3 regions of the Diaphorobacter sp. genome follow, and region 1 is predicted to be linked to each of the others. Evidence: predicted binding sites of a transcription regulator. Region 1 holds the regulator's gene; each other region holds the start of a gene.
The links. The regulator LexA, encoded in region 1, represses DNA repair genes until DNA is damaged. The targets are predictions, from matches to a motif close to ACTGTATNNNNATACAGT.
Positions count from the first base shown of each region.

Region 2: AB7E35_RS04135 (DUF4007 family protein) is a predicted target of LexA. The motif match lies at 3,722-3,739, and genes of this name have one in related genera.
Region 3: AB7E35_RS03255 (PA0069 family radical SAM protein) is a predicted target of LexA. The motif match lies at 1,557-1,574, and genes of this name have one in related genera.

Region 1 is NZ_JBFWLZ010000006.1:25,957-30,511, reverse strand. It holds gene AB7E35_RS03645 (DUF1566 domain-containing protein) at 1-296, shown strand, start outside; gene AB7E35_RS03640 (asparaginase) at 368-1,381, opposite strand; gene lexA (transcriptional repressor LexA) at 1,458-2,132, shown strand; gene AB7E35_RS03630 (hypothetical protein) at 2,293-2,661, shown strand; gene hrpA (ATP-dependent RNA helicase HrpA) at 2,816-4,555, opposite strand, start outside.
Region 2 is NZ_JBFWLZ010000007.1:12,895-17,449, forward strand. It holds gene AB7E35_RS04130 (ATP-binding protein) at 1-2,739, opposite strand, end outside; gene AB7E35_RS04135 (DUF4007 family protein) at 2,732-3,652, opposite strand; gene AB7E35_RS04140 (hypothetical protein) at 4,055-4,555, opposite strand, start outside.
Region 3 is NZ_JBFWLZ010000005.1:68,705-73,259, reverse strand. It holds gene fghA (S-formylglutathione hydrolase) at 1-346, shown strand, start outside; gene AB7E35_RS03255 (PA0069 family radical SAM protein) at 349-1,527, opposite strand; gene rnk (nucleoside diphosphate kinase regulator) at 1,841-2,248, shown strand; gene AB7E35_RS03245 (acyltransferase family protein) at 2,322-3,479, opposite strand; gene AB7E35_RS03240 (hypothetical protein) at 3,939-4,112, shown strand; gene cydX (cytochrome bd-I oxidase subunit CydX) at 4,164-4,301, opposite strand; gene cydB (cytochrome d ubiquinol oxidase subunit II) at 4,341-4,555, opposite strand, start outside.

The DNA.
Region 1 (4,555 bases):
GCCTGCCGCGCGTAAACGAGCTGCGCCGCCTGCTCAACCGCAGCACGCCTGCACCGGCGGTGGATGCGCGGCTGTTTCCGTCCTCGCCACCCGAATGGCACTGGACGGGCACGGCCAGCATCAACGTCCACGCCGTCAATCCCTACGCCTACGACAACGTGACGCGCGGCGGCTCGGGCGAAAACACCTTGTACCCCCAACAGGGCTGGGCTGTGGACATGACCAGCGGCCAGGCCCGCGGCGACATGGGCCGCCACACACGCCTGGCGGTGCGGCTGGTGCGCCCCGCGCCTTGAACCCGTGCCGTGCGGCGCAAATCAGTCAGGGTCGCACCTGATCTGCTATAGATTAAATAGCTTCACGCGCTTTATTCAAAAGGCTCAAGGCCACTTTTTACCCTGTTGGCGCCAGCGCTGTCCGCCATCAGCTCCAGCAGCAGGCTGATCCGCGCCTTCACCGGGCTCAGGCCGGCCGCGTGCCGCCAGGGCGCGCCCGCCAGCTCCAGCATGCGCCCCTGCGGGCAGCGCGAGGCCACGCGCACCCGCACGCCGGCATGCGCCGCGCGCGCCAGCGCAGCCTCCAGCGCACGGTGCAGCGATCCGTTGCCCGTGGCGGCCGCTACGATGCCGTGCACCCCTTTTTCCACCAGCCAGTCCACCAGCGCGCCGTCGCTGCCAGCATGGCTCATGACGATCTCCACGCGAGGCCATGGCAGTCTGCCCAGCACGGGCACCAGCGCCGCATGCGCGGCTTGCCCGGCCCAGGCGGCGCCGGGCGGCCGGTCATGCGCCCAGCGCACCTGCCCCGCCTCCACCCACCCCAGCGGCCCGGCGTCGCCACTGTCAAAAGCGTCAAGCCGCAGCGGGTGCACCTTGCGCACATCACGCGCGCCGTGCACCGCGCCAGCCACCATCACCAGCACGCCGCGCGCGGTGCTGTCGGCCGCCAGGGTCACGGCGTCCAGCAGGTTTTGCGGCCCGTCGGGCGACAGCGCGGTGGCGGGGCGCATGGCACCGGTCAACACCACTGGCCGGCTCGCATCCAGCAGCGTGTGCAGCAGCCAGGCGGTTTCCTCCAGCGTGTCGGTGCCGTGGGTGATGACGATGCCCGCCACCGCCGGGTCGGCCAGATGTGCGGCGCAGCGCTGCGCCAGCCGCGCCCAGGTGGCGAAGTCCATGTCCTTGCTATCGAACTGCGCGACCTGCTCGGCCACCAGCGTGCCGCCCGCCGCCTGCGCCAGCCCCGGCACCGCGGCCAGCAACTCATCCACGCCGATCTGCCCCGCCACGTAGCCCACGTTGGCGCCGCGCACGGGCGAACTGCCCGCAATCGTGCCCCCGGTGCCCAGCACCACGATTTTTCTTTGCGCCACCTCTTGCACCTCTTCAAAAACTGTTCAAAAATACAGATACTGGATTAAAAAACAGTTGTTCATACCCACCGCACTGGATCGCACCATGCTCGACCGCCCCAAGCTCACCGCCCGCCAGCAGCAGATTCTGGACTTGATCCAGACCGCCATTGCGCGCACCGGCGCCCCCCCCACGCGCGCCGAGATCGCGGCAGAACTGGGCTTCAAATCCGCCAACGCAGCCGAAGAACACCTGCAGGCCCTGGCACGCAAGGGCGTGATCGAGCTGGTCAGCGGCACCTCGCGCGGCATACGGCTGTGCAGCGAAGCCGTGCGCAACATCAACGCCGCGCGCGGCACCCAGTTCAGTCTGCCGATTCCCGGCCTGTCGCAGCTCACGCTGCCGCTGATCGGGCGCGTTGCCGCAGGCTCGCCCATTCTGGCGCAGGAGCACGTGGACCAGACCTACACGCTGGAGGGCAGCCTGTTTGCGCACAAGCCCGACTACCTGCTCAAGGTGCGCGGCATGTCCATGCGCGACGCCGGCATCATGGACGGCGACCTGCTGGCCGTGCAGGCCACGCGCGAGGCGCGCAGCGGCCAGATCATCGTGGCCCGGCTGGGCGACGATGTCACCGTCAAGCGCCTGCGCCGCACTGGCAGCGCCATCGAACTGCTGCCCGAAAACCCCGACTACCCCGTGATCCGCGTCGAACCCGGCGAGCCCTTCGAGATAGAAGGCCTGGCCGTCGGCCTGATCCGCAACACCATGCTGATGTAGCCCAACGCCTGGCGCCGCCGCAGGTGGCGGGCGTATGGCATGCAGCACCACGGGCCTTGCGCCCGGCGGGTGGCGCGTGCCAACCCTGCGGATGCGCGCCTTCTTACTTGGCAATCCTGCCTGTGTTCCACCTTCATGCCCTGCATGCCGGAGTTTTCACATGGGATTTGCTCTTCCTGTTTTCACCTCGTTCCTTCAGCCCCTGCGCAGCATCGCCATGTCCATGCGCCCGCGCGCGACATGCCCAGCCCCGCTGGCAGTCCGCGCTGACGCCGCGCCCCAGCGCACCGCGCAGGCCGACAACGACCCGCGGCGCACGGCCAGCCCGGTCCATCCCTGCCACACGGCCGCCGGTTGGCATGGCCCCCGGGCCGGTGCCGCCATCGCGCTGCGGCCAGCGCCGGCCACGGCGCGAGCGCGCCCGCTGCGCGTGATCGTCAACCGCCATGAAGACAAAGCCTGCCGGCTGGTGATCTCCGGGCGCATGGCCGATGTGTGCGCCGAGCTGAACCGCCTTGCGCTGAACTGACCCGCCATGCGCCGACCACCGCGCCACTGCGCTGCGCTGGCAAACCGTGCGTGCGTGGCCAAAGCAGCGCTGGCAACCGGTCTAAAGATCACCTGCAACTGGTCTGAAGATGGCCTGCGAATCATCGAAACACCGGCCTGCCGCCAGCCTTGGCTCAAGACACCAGCTGCGACCACAGCTTGTCCAGCCGCTTGGTGCTGACCGGGTAAGGCGTGCGCAGCTCCTGGGCAAAAAAGCTCACGCGCAGCTCCTCCAGCATCCAGCGGTATTCGTGCATGCGCGCGTCCTGCTGGCCCTTGCGCTCGGCCACCAGGCGCCAGTAGCGCTGCTCCAGCGGTTGCAGCTCTTTCAGTCGGGCGGCATCGCGTGCCGGGTCGGCGCGGTATTTGTCCAGACGCGTGGTGATGGCCTTCAGATAACGCGCAAAGTGCTGCAACTGCGCCCACGGTGCGGCTGCAATGAACTGCTTTGGCATCAATTTTTGTAGCTGCTCGCTGGCGTCCTTCGTGGCTTCGGCGGCATTTTTGGTGTCCTTTATCTTGCGCGCCGCAGCGGCGTATTCGGTCAGGATGGCAGTTGCCATGCGCGCCACTTCGTTGGCAATCAGCGTCAGGCGGCCGCGTCCGTCCTGCACGCGCTGTTTGAACTGCGCCTCGGTCGTAGGCAGGGGCTCCTGCAAAAAGGCGCGGTCAATGGCCACGTCGATGATCTGCGCGCGCAGCTCTTCCTGCGTGCCCAGGGGCATGTAGGCCACGGCCATCTTTTGCAGATCGGGGATGTTCTTTTCCAGGTACTTCAGCGCGTCTTTGACCTGCAGCGCAAACAGCCGGCGCAGGCCGACGCGGTGGCGCGCCGCGGCCACCTCGGGCTCGTCGAACACCTCGATGCCCACTGCGTCGCCTTGGTCGATGAGCGCCGGAAAGCCGATCAGCGCCTGGCTGCCCTTGGTGATTTCCATCAGCTCGGGCAGTTCGCCAAAGCTCCAGTCCGTGTAGCGCGTATCCGGCTTGCGGGTGTCCTGCTTGGCGGCGGATGCAGGCGGGGCTGCAGCTTCATTTTTGATAGCTGTTCGCGCTTGCTTCACAGGGGTTTGTGCCACTTTTTGGTCGGCATCGACCGGCACTTCAGCGCGGGTAGCCAGCTTCAGCGAGGCCAGCGCCTGGAACGCCCCGCGCGCCTTGGCGCCCCACTCGGCCTTGAGCGCGCCCAGATTGCGTCCCTGGCCCAGCTGGCGGCCGTGCTCATCCGTCACGCGGAAATTCATGAACAGGTGCGGGCTGAGCATGTCCAGCTTGAAGTCCGCGCGCTTCACATCCAGCGATGTTTCGTCGCGCACCTGCTTGAGCAGCGCGTCGATCAAGCTCCCCTGGGCCCAACGCTCCTCCCCGGTCAATAGCGCCGCCAGCCGCGCAGCACTTTCCGGAAGCGGCACGAAGCGGCTGCGCGGGCGCTGCGGCAGGCTCTTGAGCAGGGCCTGTATCTTGTCCTTGAGCATGCCGGGCACCAGCCACTCGGCGCGCTCTTCGCTGACCTGGTTGAGCACGAACAGCGGCACCGTCACCGTGATGCCGTCGCGCGCGTCGCCCGGGCTGTGCAGGTAGGCGGCCGTGCAGTCCACGCCGCCCAGCTTGACCACCTTGGGGAAGTTGTCGGTGGTGATGCCCGCGGCCTCGTGGCGCATCAGCTCGTCGCGCGTCAGCAGCAGCAGGCCGGCGTTGCCCTTGCTGGCGGTGCGAAACCATTTGTCAAAGCTGGCGCCGCTGTAAACATCCTGCGGAATCTGCTGGTCATAAAAGGCAAAGATCAGCTCGTCGTCCACCAGCACGTCCTGGCGGCGGCTCTTGTGCTCCAGGTCCTGCACCTTGCGCACCAGCTTGAGGTTGGCGGACAAAAA
Region 2 (4,555 bases), on a different contig from region 1:
ACCGTCGGCGGCGTTCAGTAGCGAAGCCAAGTCTACGAACAAGACCTTGTGCGGATCGCTGGCCTTCAAGAGCATGTCACGCATGTCCTTTGCCGTCTGACTCAAGCGAGTAGTCCGCCGGGCCCACTCGGGCAGATTGAAGACCATGGCGACCAAGCCGCGGGCTGCTTCAAGCGGATCGGCCGCTCCAGCGTCCTCGCCGATCTCGGCTAAGAGTTTCGAAATGCCTTCGAGGATCCGACTTTTGTCTTCGTCGATAGTCACCCATCGCAGTGAAAAACGATCGGGATCTTGCAGACATTCGTCGATGTCAAAGTCGGTGAGCTTAGGCACGAACATCCCATCCTTGTAGACGGCAATGTTGGCCTTGTGAGCTAGCAGAAAAGCCGTAAGGATCACCGGCTGAATGCCCTGCTTCATGCCAAAGGGAGGCGCGCTCCAAAGCGCGTATATTTCATGAGCGCCGATGCGCGCATTGGCGTCTGAAAAGAGGGCACGGGTGGCACCCCACAGCGGAGCGAAGCCTTCAGCAAACCCATCCCCGGGCGGCATACAGCGCCAGACGCCGGAACCATCTTGGCGATGCAGTTCCGTGCTTCGCAGCAGCGTCTCATAGAGTCCCCGCTCGGCGGGGAAACCCTCGAACCCCAAAGCCTCTTGGCCTTCGGCGTTGATCATTGCATGCAACAGGTCTCGGCGGGCCTTGACGCTGTTGCTCGACACGCTGTCACGGTTGATCAGCTCGCTCCACACCGGCGGCGACGCGCTGAAAAGCTCTTCTGCAAGGTCGGATGCCACAGGTGAGAGCTTTGAGCCAGGCTCGACGACTTGATCGGTTCCGTCGTGCCACTTGGCCAGCGACACGGCAGCTTGAAGTTGGTCTTCCAGATTGGCTCGGATCGCAGCCAAGCGTGCGTGGACCTCGCGACGGGCCACAGGATCACCCGAAAGCTCATGGCGATCTTTGACTTGCTCCAACGCCACCAGCTCTGCTGAGAGTTCAGCGATGCGGGCATGGTTTTCGGGAATGCCGATCATCACCGGCCAAGGCCGAAGTCTTGAGCATGCTTGTGCCCGCTTGCGTGCGTCCCTTGGCTTCATCCCTTTGCTCGGAAGCGCGAGGATGAATGTCCCGAATTCACCATTTTTGGGGCGGAAATCCGTGGCGGTCTTTTCTGCCTGCTCGATACTGCAAAGCGAGAGCCCCATCCAGCGCATTGAGCCTGTCTCATGATAATGCCGCTTGGCCACCACGGGGTGCAGCCCTACGAGCTGGGCCAGTCTTGCGTAGTCGATGCCAGGCGAGGTCGCCAGAGCTTGAGCGACGGCCCCCTCGATGTCGAAGTCGCTGCCCTCAAAGATCGACCAAGCACCCGTGTAGTTCTTGAAGAGAGCAACCTTGAGTGCAGAGAGTTGTTGCAGCGCGGTGTTCAACTCCTCGCGAGTGTTGTCGTAGAAGAGTGTCCCGATCACGGCTGCATCGGCCGCCAGACCCGAGCCGTTGCGAAACAAATCGATGACCGCGATGTTCTTGATCAGCGACACAAGTAGGGCATCGCCTGTCTTTGCCTCGGCCCGTTCTACTGCTTCCACGGCCTGGGACCAGCGGTGCCCATCGGGTGATGCAAGGATTGCGGGCTCGAGGTTCGAGCTCAGATAGTCCCAGTAATCACTCGGGCGATACCAACTCGCCTCGGACCTGAGGGTCGAATTCAGATAAGAACGGAAGCCATAAGGCTCCACCGAAGACAAGAATCCGAAGGTGCTGCGTTCGTTCTGCCCGAATTGCCTTTTGGAGATCGGGCCCAGCAGTGCGGCCATGGCCGGGTGCAACGGCCAGCAGGCTTCTAAGGAAGCGGCAAAATTTTTTCCCACTGCGGGTCGGCGTGAGCGGATCGCCTCTGCAATGACCTGGGACGCATCGCGCATCCATGGTGGACGCTCCTTTGCTTCGATCGCACGACCGATGAGTTCGACAACCTCGTCGCTTGCTGCCACAAAGGGAAAGTCGAGATAACGGCCTTGGACCTTAGTCCAATCGTCGCGGGTGTCGATGCCCAATCGAGCAGAATACTGTGCGAAAGATTGATGCAGTACACCGACCACCACCAAGCGACCTTCAGCACGAGTGGCAGCTTCAGCGAGCTCTTGGAAGAAGTAGACATCGTCCCCGGAGCCCAACGCGGCGGCCTCCAAGAATTTGCCCATCTCGTCGATGATGACCAATACGCCGTCGCGCGGACGACTCTTGGCCTCCTCGAGCAATTCAGCAATGAGGCTTTGCGCGTTGGGCTTGTTGCGGCCATCAACCGTTTTGCCTTGCGCGCGACGTAGCGCGGTATAAAGCCCAGAAACAACACTACCGCGCCGCCCAACCGTTGGGACGATCAGCCAACCCTTTTGTACGGGGAAAGCCTTCTCGAAGGCGGGCTTGGAGTCCAGTCGCAAAGCTTGGCGGGCGTTCGTGCGAAGACTTTTTTCAGGGTGAAGTGCGCTCGCTAAAGTGACAGCCAGCGAACTCTTACCCCCTCCGAAAGGCCCTGTCCATGTAAAGCACCGTTGGTTGGTGCCGGTGAGCTGCTTGCACATCCCATCGACCACGGCGTTCGCAGTTGCGTGGCAGATGTAGCCAGCAAAGGCATCCGCTCGGCCTATATCCGTGTCGACACGAATCGATCTTTGGTATTGATGCGAAATCCGGACGATGTCAGACAGAGCCTGTTGCTTTTTTTCAGTCATAGGCGTGCCTGATCATGTTTTTGATGTCGTCCTTGGTGAGAACCTTGCGGTGGACTTGACGGAGACCGGCAGAGTCCGTCCACTCCAATTTGCCTCCGGTAAAGTCGGAGAGGGAGATCAGCCGTTGGGCTATTGATTCTTCGTCGAGCTTAAAGACACGTCCCGGTGACCCTTCGGCATAAGCCACGGCTTCGAATGCCAATGAACTTTGGCCTTCAGCCTCTCGGCCCCAAAAGTCGACGAGGGCATAGGCGAAGACACCATCGTGCAGCGAGGCCTTGGGACCGCGACGGAAGGCGTATTGACCCTTGTGAACCTCTTGCAGCAGACCCAACTCACCCAAGAGCGGTTCGGCGAAGTCTTCCGGGGACCCACCGGCCGCACGTGGGGCATAGCTGCGAAGACACGTTTCCAAGTCGCGGGAGATCGTTGAGACGGACAACCTATGCTTGGGCGCGATCTTCCGTGCGTACTGAGCTAAAGGAGCCTCGAGTTCTTGGCGGGTAAAGGTGGGTGCAGTCACATGGTTGAACAGCCAATGCCACGTCGTAGAACGGAAACAATGTCCGGCTAGCTGCCAATGGGCTAGCCATGCGGTGGAAGGATTTTCAGCGTAAGGATCGAGGCCCCCGTCTTGCAGGATTTCGGCAGCGAGACCACCGATCTGAAAGTTGTTGCCTGCCTCATACATCACTCCACAGGCCAAGGCCCAATGGCGGATGGATGCAACCATGTTCTTGCCTACGCCAAATTCAGCAATGGCTGTGTCATTAGCGAAGACGGACTTAGGAATCAGACCGCCACTCACAGCCTGATCGAAGGCTTTCTTCAGCCACATTTGGCGCAGTGGAAACGTTTCGTGGCCCGAAAAATGAACCGGCGTTCCTCCGCTGTCTTTAGATACGGCGCTCATGCGATCATTTTAGCCAATCTGGTGGCTCCCACCAGTCTGCAGGAACATCTGTAAGACTAGAGCATTAAAACTGTTCAAATGTACAGTATTTGGTTTTGCGATGTTTGGCTGGGCAACGCGCGCGTTGCCCAGCTCGGAAATGTTGGACGGGCACAGCACCCGGGTCAGCGGCAGCTGCTAGAGTCGAGCAGCACGTATTCAGGGCGCGATTGAGCGTCCGCTTCTAGTAGCGGCAGTCATTCATCGGAGAGTGGGTGGCGGGCCCAATGGAGTCTTCTAGGTGTACCTTGGGGCAAAACGAAGGCAACACTCAACCCAGAACCATGCCGCCTTTCCAAAGGTTGTGCCGCCCCCGGGCTGTGTGGTTGCCCCATGGGAAAACCAGGGGGCAACACTCACGACCTACCCCATCAAATTGGAGATATCGCTGGTCGTCCCATCCGTGGGTGAGGGCAAGAGCACCCCAGCCTTTCGCAACCCCTCCAAAGCCGCCCCCAACGCGGAGACAGGGAATGACGCCACAGCGCCAGCGGCACCGCGCTGGGCTTTGCTTTTGCCCTTACTCGTAGCCTGGCCCTCGCCACCCCCCTTCTTCTCCCACTTGAGCTGCGCCGCAGCAATTGCCGCCTCAGCAAGCTTGCGCAACTCACGGTTCTTGCGCTTGACCGTCGAGGGAAAATGGCAGTGCTCAAGCAACTCCTTCGGCGGCTTCACCAACCGATCCAGCGACAGCAACTCGCTCAACCCAGGGATCGCAATGCGGCACTGGGTCTTCCAGGGAATATCAATGTCGATGCGCAGGCGCTCCAGGATGCGCTGCTTGATCGGCGACTTCTTCCACTCGCCTGACTGAAACTGCGGGAGTTGATTGATCGGCTTTCCCTTCAGGTACCAGGCGAGCAC
Region 3 (4,555 bases), on a different contig from region 1:
GGCACCCATCTGCGCGCCCACGCAATGCCCCTGGGGTGAAAAAGCCTTCACTGGCTATCTGGGCGCCGACCGCTTGAGCTGGGGCGAGCACGACGCCACCGTGCTGATCGAAAACTACCCCGCCGCACCCTACCCGGGTGGCATCCTGATCGACCAGGGGCTTGCAGACAAATTCCTGCCCGACCAGTTGCACCCGCACCTGTTCGAGGCTGCCTGCGCATCAGCGGGCCAGCCGCTCACGCTGCGCCGCCACGCGGGCTACGACCACGGCTACTACTTCATCCAGAGCTTCATCGACGACCACCTGCGCCACCACGCGCGGCAGTTGGGCGTGCCTGGGGCGTAAGCTCAAAACAGCACGCCTTGCCCCCGCGCCAGCGCCGGGCGGTACTGCGACAAGTCAAGCTCGGTGCGCTGGCGGTTCAGGCCCAGGCGCGCGCAGGTTTTCTCAAAGCGCTGGCGCAGCAGGTCGGCCCACAGGCCGGTGCCTTTCATGCGGGTGGCGTGGTGGCTGTCGTAGCTCTTGCCGGCTGCACGCGCGGCTGGGTCGATGCCGTGCAGATCCTGGATGCGCGCCATGACGCGCGCGGCGCGCTGCGGATAGTGCAGCTGCAGCCATTCGAGCATCAGCGCGTCCAGCTCCCACGGCAGACGGATCACCGTGTAGAAGGCCGAGGTAGCGCCCGCATCGCGCGCGGCGGCCAGCACCTGCTCCATATCTTCGGTGATGAAGGGAATCTGCGGCGCCACACTCACGCCCACGGGCACGCCGGCATCGGCCAGCGCGCGTATGGTGCGCAGGCGCCGGTGCGGCGCGGCGGCGCGCGGCTCCAGCACACGCGCCAGCCGCGCGTCCAGCGTGGTGATGGTCACGTAGGCCGCGGCCAGGCGGCTGTGCGCCAGCGGGGCCAGCAAGTCCAGGTCGCGCTCCACGCCGCTGCTCTTGGTAATCAGCGAAAACGGGTGGCGCGCATCGTGCATCACCTCGATCAGCGCACGGGTCAGGCGCAGCTCGCGCTCCACGGGCTGGTAGCAGTCGGTGGCCGAGCCGATGTTGACCACCGACGGCCTGTGGCTGGCACGCGCCAGCTCGGTGCGCAATACGTCGGCAATGTTGCGCCTGGCGATGATGCGCGTCTCGAAGTCCAGCCCCGGCGAGAGGTTGAGGTAGCTGTGCGTGGGCCGCGCGTAGCAGTAGATGCAACCATGCTCGCAGCCGCGATAGGGGTTTACCGACTGCTCGAAAAAGATATCGGGCGAGTCGTTGCTGCACAGTGCGCTGCGCGCGTCTTCAAGGATCACCTGGGTTGGCAAGGAAGTTGCGGCCGCATCACCCTGGTCATCCCGACCGTCCACACTGCCACTTGGTTCAACTGCCTGCGCACCCCAGCCATCATCGAAGGGCTCGCGCGCATTGCGCATGAAACGGTGGGACGGCTGGGAGGCCGCGCCGCGCCCCTTGAGCGCGCGCACAGGCACCCGCACCACGGCAGCGGGCCGCTGCGCGCCAGGGTCTTCGTCGTGCATGAATGACTGCATGATCTGACACATCACAAGCTGTATGAATGAACAGTCATTCTGGCACTTTTTGACAGATCGCAACGCGCTACGCCTTTCTTCAGCACACGGCAAGCGCAGCAGCAATTCGCACTGCGCGCGTGTGTGATCGCTTGGCAAAACGCCGATCCCGACGCACAATCGCACCCCTTCGCGCATCAAGATGCGCGCAATCCACAGAACAAGCCTTGGCCCGGACAACCCCGTTGCCCGGGCTTTTGTCTGTCAGAACGCGTCTGCACAGTGGCCGCGTTTTCACCACCGTTTACGAGGAAGTCACACCATGCAGAGCAAGCCCAACATCATCCTGTCGTCCCTGGACATGGATCGCATCGAAGCCCTGCTGGACAAACAAACCGCACCCTTCCCCGGACGCGAGGCGCTGGAGGCAGAGCTGAACCGCGCCGACGTGTTCGACCCCAAGGACATGCCGCCCAACGTGGTCACCATGAATTCCACCGTGCGCTTCACGCTGCTGGAATCCGGCAAGTCCAACACGCTGACGTTGGTGTACCCCAGAGAAATGGACGGATCGGGCGAAAAGGTGTCGGTGTTCGCGCCCGTGGGCATTGCCCTGCTGGGCCTGAGTGTGGGCGATGAGTTTCAGATGCCCAGCCCCACGGGACAGGTCACGGTACGGGTGGATGCCATCGAGTTTCAACCCGAAAACGCGGGCGAGTTGCACCGCTGAAGCATCTCGGCTGCTGCAGCGCGACCAGTAACGCGGCGCGCAGCGGCTGCCTTGTTTTCTTATTGCTTTCTGTTCAGTCCAGCGCTGCCATCAACGTCGTCGTCAACAGCCCCGCGCCCACCAGCCCGGCTTGCCAGCGTAGCGCAAGATTCCAGCTGGGCACGTGACGCTCCACGTGCTCATACAGCACATGGCCCGCGTAGAGTGACAGCCCGAAGGCGATCACCATACCCGCCAGCGCAGCCGTCACCGACTGCGGCCAGAAATGGCTCTCCACGGCATTGACCAGCACACACACGGCAAAGTGCGCCAAAAACACCGAGTAAGACATCTGCCCCAGCCGACTCAAAGGTGACCAGCCTTGCCAGCGCGCCGTTGCCGGAAGGCGCATGACAGCCACCAATGCCAGCGATGTGGTGCCGGCCAGCGCGATGCGCGGGCGCCAGTCCAGCACCAACGCCGTCAGCACCAGCGCCGCCATCAGCAGCGCCCAACCCCAGGCAGCCGCACGGGGCGCCTGCACGGCCCACCAGGCCATCATGCCCAGACCGTAGGCGCCAAAGAAATACACGGCCCAGGTGTCCCAGTCTGCGTCGCGGTTGAAGTACAGCAGCGACGCTGCCACGCCCGCCACCACCAGGGCCTGCGCAAAGCTCACACCCCAAGGTCCGCGCGGCTCTTGCGCAGGCCCGCCGCCGCGCGCACGCAGGATCGCCGTAGCGCGGGATGCGCACGCCAGCACCAGCGTCATCAGCGCAAACAGCTGAAAGTCGATCGCCACATACCAAACACCGGCCGACAGCGATTCCTCGCCCAGCACCCCCTGCAGCAAGAGCGCATGCGCCAGCAATTGCACCAGGCCCGGCGGGTCAGACACGTAGGGCTGGTCAAACCACGGCTGCACCGCCGCCTGCACCACGATGGCCAACACCAGCGCCGCCGCATAAGGCACCACCAGGCGCACAAAGCGCCGCGCGATGCGCTGCGCGGGGTCTGCAAAGCGCGCACTGCCTTGAGGCGCCAGACTGGATGCCGCAAGATAACCGCCCAGCACCAGGAACACTTGCACTGCCATGCGCGCGTATTCGTACAGCCAGTCGATCACCCCGGGAATCACCTGGCGCGCCACGTCAGACATGGGACCATAAAACGCCAGGTGGTGCCAGACGATGGCGGCGCAGGCCAAGCCCTTGGTGCAGTCGATCAACGCACTGCGGCTAACGTGGGACATGGGTGGCAATCGGGAAGGCTTTCAGGCCCAGCAAGGGGCTGACCATCAAAGCCAGCAGCCCCGGGCCTACGCCTGCGAAAGAGAGGAAAGACAAAACAACGTCATTATTGTGCGCCTTTCATCACACTCATGCACGGCGCCAACAGCCACGTCGGCACTTTCTGTGCCCGGCGCCCAATCAAGGCCATGGTGCAATTCAAAAACTCTTCCCACGGCGAACCGGCCATTTGTCTCGCACTCTTGGAGAGCGGGGCAGCCGCCGGGACATCAGCCGCGCCGTAGGCCAGATCTACGCCTTGCGGCCTCCGGCCGCAGAGCCGCTCAACGCCGACCAGATCAAGGAGACATTGGAGTTCTCTCGCGCCAACAACGCCACCAGCATCGGGCTCAAGAATGAGGCCTGCCGGCCTGATACAGCTGCGCCATCAAAAGCGCCACGCCCAGCAGCGCATATGCGACATGTACGGGCTAATCGACCGGCTGATGACCCGGCGCGACGACTTGCAGCACCTGTCGCACGAAATCGACATGCAGCTCATGGAAATGGGCATGGCCGTGACGCTGCGGCGCGAACTCAAGAACCGCGTCACAGGTTCAAAGGGCCGCGCCCAACCCGATGAAACGGACGACTGACCACAGTCCACCCGGAAAAGAAGAACAGCTCCCGAGGGAGCTGCTTTTGTTTCAATGCTTGGCAGGCTTTTCGCGTGCTAGCAATTCGCGGCGCGTGGCCTCGTCATCCATCAGTTCGTACCACATCGCGTTGAGCACCGCGAAGGCCGCCGCCAGCGGCAGGCCGAGCAACCAGGCGAAATACCACATGGTTTTGTTTCCTTTCTTGCAGCTTCGTGAGCCAGGGGATTAATAAGAGTGGCCCCGGCCATCGACGATGGCCATGGGATCGATCTTGCCGCGCAGCACGCTGTAAACCCAGCTGGTGTAGGCCAGGATGATGGGCACGAAGATCAGTGCACACACCAACATGATGAACAGTGTCAGATGGCTGGACGAGGAATCCCAGACCGTGAGGCTGTGCTGCGGGTTCAGCGACGAAGGCAGAATGAACGGGAACATGG